DNA from 2 places in the Pseudoalteromonas sp. AS84 genome. Region 1 is predicted to be linked to the other one. Evidence: predicted binding sites of a transcription regulator. Region 1 holds the regulator's gene; the other holds the start of a gene.

Region 1 (3,221 bases):
ACTTAGCTATTGCCAGTGCATTTTCTTGATGCTGCCTTAGGCGCACATTTAAAGTACGTAAACCACGAAGCGTTAAATAGCTATCAAAAGGCGCACCCGTAATACCAATGTTATTAGCCCACCAAGCAAGCTCATCGCCTAACTCTTGTGTTGCGGCAATAACAGCGCCGCCTACTACATCTGAGTGTCCGTTAATGTATTTAGTGGTTGAATGCACCACAATATCTACACCAAAATTAATAGGATTTTGTAAAGCAGGCGACAAAAACGTGTTATCTGCAGCCACCAATGCACCGCATTGCTTTGCAACATCGGTAACCGCTTTAATATCTGTTAAACGAAGTACTGGGTTACTTGGGGTTTCTATCCAAATAAGCTTGGGTTTAATTACTAAAATTTGTTGAAGGCTTTCTTCTTTTGTTAAATCTAATATTTCGAGCTTTAGTAGTCCGCGTTTTTGTAAAGATGTAAATAAACGATAGCTGCCACCATAACAGTCATGTGGAATTACTAACGTATCGTCACTATTAAGTAGCTGAGTAGCTAAATGCACGGCAGCCATGCCTGTAGCTGTAATTATGCCACGAGCGCCACCTTCAAGCTTAGCAAGCGTCTCAGCTAAAACATCACGATTAGGATTACCGCTACGACCATAATCATACTCACGCTTAGTATCAAAGTCGGCAAACGAATAAGTAGTCGATAAATAAATTGGCGGTACCACCGCACCATGATGTTTATCAGCATCAACGCCGTTACGTACAGCAATGGTCGCTTTGTTTTTTTCACTCATATTCGTCACCTGATTAATTTGGATGTTTAGACGTCCAAAAGAGTAAGTTATCCGTTTTGATAAGTCAAAGTATTTTAAAGCTCTAGATGGCTAAAAGTAGAAGGGGCCTCTGCGAATAACACATTTTAGCTCACAAAAGTGTGCTTATCTTTACACCTACAATAGGCTTATTAAGATAGATCGGTATCTATTATTTGACTATCTTTTTTAAATCGATAGAATTTCACGCATATTTACACGCTTTTTATACCGTGTGAGAAATTAATAATCTGAGGCAACGATACATCTTATGGCTAAATGGAATGGTGAGTATATTCACCCATACGCAGAACACGGTAAAAAATCAGAGCAAGTGAAAAAGATCACCGTTTCGATCCCGCTAAATGTATTAAAGGTATTAACTGACGAACGTACACGTCGTCAAATCAATAACCTTCGCCATGCTACAAATAGTGAATTGCTATGTGAAGCATTTTTGCATGCTTTTACTGGCCAACCTTTACCAAATGACGATGACTTACGTAAAGATAACGCCGAAAAAGTGCCAGAAGAAGTTAAAAAAATAATGCAAGAAATGGGTCTAGAAGTACCCGTTTTAAACGAAGAATAATACCAATTCCATTAAGTATGTGATCTAAATTTTACGTCGAAAAAATAATTCAGTTCTAGGCGTAAATTGAAGTAAATGGTTATTCCCTTTGCGAAATTTACAACAAAGAAATGGGTTGTTTTAGCAAGTAAAATAGATCAGCTATTTATTGGAATTGGTATAAATATTACAAAGACAAAAAAACCTCAGTAATTACTGAGGTTTTTTTATGTCTAAATTTTATTGCATAGCTCTACTGTATAGATTTACTGCATATAATTTTCTGGCAAATCAATTTGCGCAACACCTGACTCAACAGCAGCTAGGGCAACAGCTCTTGCTATACGCGGCAGTAACCGAGGGTCCATTGGTTTTGGAATAATATACTGTGCACCAAACTCTAATTTATCTACGCCTGCTGCTTTTAAAACTTCTGCAGGTACAGGCTCTTTAGCAATACTACGGATAGCCTCAACTGCAGCAATTTTCATTTCATCGTTAATAGCGCTTGCACGCACATCAAGCGCACCACGGAAAATAAACGGGAAACATAAAACATTGTTAACCTGATTTGGGTAATCAGAGCGCCCTGTTGCCATAATTAAATCGTTACGTGCGCCGTGCGCAAGTGCAGGATCGATCTCAGGATCTGGGTTTGAACATGCAAACACAACTGGTTTTTCAGCCATTAGCTTTAAATCTTCAGCCGCTAATAAGTTAGGGCCAGAAACACCTACAAACACATCAGCATCTGCAATTACATCTTGCAATGTACGCTTATCGGTATTGTTAGCAAAAAGCTGTTTATATTCATTTAAATCATCGCGGCGGGTATGAATAACACCTTTGCGGTCAAGCATATAAATGTGTTCGCGCAGTGCTCCGCACTTAATCAACAGCTCCATACACGCAACAGCGGCAGCGCCAGCCCCTAAACATACAATAATTGCATCTTCAATTGACTTACCTTGTACTTCTAACGCATTTAACATGCCCGCAGCCGTTACAATCGCAGTTCCGTGTTGATCATCATGAAAAACAGGAATGCTACAACGCTCTATTAATGCTTTTTCAATTTCAAAACACTCTGGTGCTTTAATATCTTCAAGGTTAATACCACCGAATGTATCGGCAATATTGGCAACCGTATTAATAAAGTCTTCTGTTGTACGGTGCTTAACTTCAATATCAATTGAATCAAGGCCAGCGAAACGTTTGAACAATAACGCTTTACCTTCCATTACAGGTTTAGACGCTAAAGGGCCTAAATTACCAAGTCCGAGAATTGCAGTACCATTAGTGATAACCGCAACCATATTACCTTTACCGGTATATTTATATGCATTTGCAGGATCTGCAGCAATTTCACGTACAGGTTCGGCAACGCCAGGGCTATAAGCTAGGGCTAAGTCTTGAACTGTTTCAGCGGGCTTTGTTAGCTCAATGCTAATTTTACCAGGTACGGGGTGTGAGTGATAATGTAGTGCTTGTTCACGAAAGTCAGACATAACGCGATGGTATCCTGCAATTTAAGTTAAAGTGAGAGGTGGAGTCTTGGGGTACGATACCCTTATTATTTTTAAATTCCAAGCAATATCAGGTCTATCCTGTTATATGCTATATCCTTTAATTTTAAGAGGTTTTTCAGTAACTTTGCAGGATTATATAAACATTTAATAAATAAAAATTCACCTAAAAAGTAAGTTTTAAGGTGCTTTTATGCCTAGTGAAATATTAAAAAAATGTATGTATAAAGTATCACCATAAACTTAAATAACAGCCTACTACTCTACTTTAAAAACAGATAAGCCCACGTTAGCTACTTTTATCAACCTAGTT
Region 2 (3,221 bases), on a different contig from region 1:
CATGAAGTGGGTGACAAAGCATTGATTATATTGGCAGATACGCTAAAAACGCATTTAAGAGATGCCGATATAGTAGGGCGTTTAGGTGGCGATGAGTTTGTTGCAGTAATGCAAGTAAGCGATAAAAGTAAAATTAACTATATTATGAATAAAATTTCGACCGAGTATTCAAAAGCCTTACTTAAAGTAAACGTGTGCGATTTATCACTCAGTATTGGTTATAGTTTTACTGATAAACAAAAGCAGCCCTTTGAAGCGCTATTAAATGATGCGGACCACGCAATGTATAAAAATAAACAAGCGTATAAGCTAGCTAAAAAAGCACAATAATAAAAGGAAGTTCGTCATGACTAATACCACAAAACTTAGTTGGTTTTTTCTGCGATAGGTTTTATTTTTTCATTAGCAATAATAAGCTGATTTGAAACGTTCCCTAACATTAGATTTATATCTAATGAGGGAGTTATTTTTGGTGTTATGTGCTCCTCAATGGGGTTTGCTTTAAAAAAGCTTGAGAGTAATAACCAAAAATAGCTTTAATAAATAGCTTAAGCTGCAAATCTTTACTTGTATTTATTAATTCATTTTTCAAAGAACGGACATAAAAAAGCAAGCCACTAGGCTTGCCAAGAAGGGTGTGAATTAGTTTAGGCTCAAGCTCTAAGCAATTAGCTTTTCCGCAAGGTTCAATTCCATAATGGCTTTTAATAAACGGTATAAGTTTATTGATGCATCAATTTCTTCTTTACGGTTTGTTAAGCTTTCAATATTTAAGCCCAGCGGCACGTCTAAATGTGCACAGCTTTTAAGTATTAAGTCGAGGTTCTCGCGGCAAATACGAACTGATTCGCTTAGAGTATTGTCTGCATCAAGCATGCGCCATTTTGTAGCCTCTGGCACTGAGATACCCAACCATTGCATAAACTCTAAGGTTTTTTCGCCGCCGCACGGGGTAAACGTTAATATAATACGTTGAGGTGTAATACCCTGTGCTTTACATGTACGTGCGTAGCTAGTAATTAGCTCTATAGTCGCTTGTGCGTCGTAAACAGCTTGCGATATAAAAAACTGACAACCTTGTGCTGTTTTTTCTATTAATCGTTCGTGCTCATTTCGTTTACTTGAATGGCGCTCGGCAATTGTAACGCCACCTAAAAAGAAATCATCTGATTGCTCAGCCATTGCTTTATACGCATCTGGCAGACTTAGCTTTATATCGCCTACCGATGACGGGCTACCTACTAAAACTACATTTTGTAAATCGTAGTCGTTTTTAGTTTCACTTAGCCAATCTTTAAACTCGCCTACGCCACGCTGCGCCACACTTTTGTAAGTAATTACATCTTGTGCAGATAAATCACGGAGTAAATGGCTGTATTCACGCGGATCAACGGTTTGTTTAAACGCAAACGGGCGCGCTTGATTAGTTCGGCTGCTTTCGTCTTGAATGTCGTAAATTATTACGCCGTCGTATTCAATTTCGTGTAAGCGACCTAATAGCTTTTCTGCAATAGTTTTTAATTGCGCTTTATCGGTGCCTATTTTAGGCGGGGTAGTACCAATAAGATAAACACCTTGGTTGGTGTCCTCTATTTTCTCTTTTAATGATAAAGCCATAATCCTCATTCCAGCCAAGTGCGTTTCGATAGATTTAATATAGCAGCCATTTAGACGTCTAGATAGATTTATTTAATGAAAGTTTTTCAACTAACATGATGTTTATTCATAGTGCTTGTTCCCATTATTTATAATTGACACAGTTGTTTACATAATAAATTCCCTTGGGACTCTTATATTTATTGGCTTTGGGGCATAATCGAGGGTGAGTTAGTGTTAAATCTAACAACAAATTTGCTCAATTTAAAAAGGGACAACAATGAAATTTAAATTATTAGCAGCCAGCTTAGCGGTATCGCTGGCGTTAACGGGTTGCGCCATGCAACAAAACCAAAGCACGCAAACAACAGCACAACAAGAACAAGTAAATAAAGCTGATGACCGTGTTTTTTCGCAAGATTATTTAATTGAAGAGCTAGAAAACGGCTTACGTGTCATGGTTGTTAAAACCGATTACCCTGATGTAGTGTCGCTGCAAATTCCGGTATCGGTAGGGTCGCGTAACGAAGTTGAAGAGGGCAAAACAGGCTTTGCCCACTTTTTTGAACACATGATGTTTAAAGGCTCACAAAAATACCCTGAAGACGTATATTCAGACATATTAAAAAATTCAGGTGTTGATAACCGCGCGTATACAACAAACGATTACACAAATTACCATTTAAACTTTTCAAAGCAGCATCTTGATAAAGTACTTGAGCTTGAAGCTGATATTTTTCAAAATTTAACCTACACCGAAGAGCAATTTAGAACCGAAGCACAAACGGTAAAAGGTGAGTACTTAAAAAACAACGCGAGCCCAATTCGTAAATTATTAAGTGCTGTACGCGAAGAAGCGTTTGATAAGCACACGTATAAACACACCACTATGGGCTTTTTTAAAGACATAGAAGCCATGCCTGATCAAATGGCGTACGGGAAAGAGTTTTTTGCTAAGTTTTATAAGCCTGAGTATGTTTCACTTGTCATCGTGGGCGATGTAGACCCACAAGCAACAATGGCAATGGTTAAAAAGCATTGGGGTAGCTGGAAAAAGGGTAACTATGTTGCTGACATTACAGCAGAGCCTGTTCAACAAGCACCAAAATATTTGCACCAGCAAGATGAAGCACTACCAGGGCATTGGTTACTTGTATCGTACAAAGGCGCTGCGTGGGAGCCTGCTAAAAAGGACAGAGCGGCACTTGATTTAATTTCACAGCTTTATTTTTCAAATAATTCAGATCTATATCAAGAGCTAGTGGTCGACAAACAAATTGCCAGCCAAATGTTTACCTATAACCCAGAGACTAAAGATCCGGGTTTATTACACGTATTTGTTAAGGTAGAAAACGCAGACGATTTAGCCACTGCACGCGATGCAATTAACCGCACTTATGCAAAAGCACGCACTGAGCTTGTTGATGAGCAAAAGCTAAATGATTTAAAATCGAACCTTAAATACAGCTTTATTAACGGCTTAGATTCGTCGCAAGCGATTGCATCAACTCTTGCCAGCTACATGCATTTTGAGCGCGATCCTGAGGTTATAAACCAGCTTTATAAATCATCAGATAACATTACCAGTGCAGATATTAAAGCCGTTGCTAATAAATACTTTACTG

Evidence for each region. The regulator MetJ, encoded in region 1, represses methionine synthesis genes. The targets are predictions, from matches to a motif close to TAGACGTCTAGACGTCTA.
Region 2: the regulator MetJ is predicted to act here: its motif matches at 1,661-1,678, upstream of WNY79_RS09630 (methylenetetrahydrofolate reductase).

What each region holds. Positions count from the first base shown of each region.
Region 1 is NZ_JBBMQY010000006.1:141,865-145,085, forward strand. Features, by position in the region: gene metB (cystathionine gamma-synthase) at 1-793, opposite strand, end outside; gene metJ (met regulon transcriptional regulator MetJ) at 1,083-1,403, shown strand; gene WNY79_RS08740 (malic enzyme-like NAD(P)-binding protein) at 1,649-2,890, opposite strand.
Region 2 is NZ_JBBMQY010000007.1:139,947-143,167, reverse strand. Features, by position in the region: gene WNY79_RS09635 (sensor domain-containing diguanylate cyclase) at 1-330, shown strand, start outside; gene WNY79_RS09630 (methylenetetrahydrofolate reductase) at 661-1,617, opposite strand; gene WNY79_RS09625 (pitrilysin family protein) at 1,877-3,221, shown strand, end outside.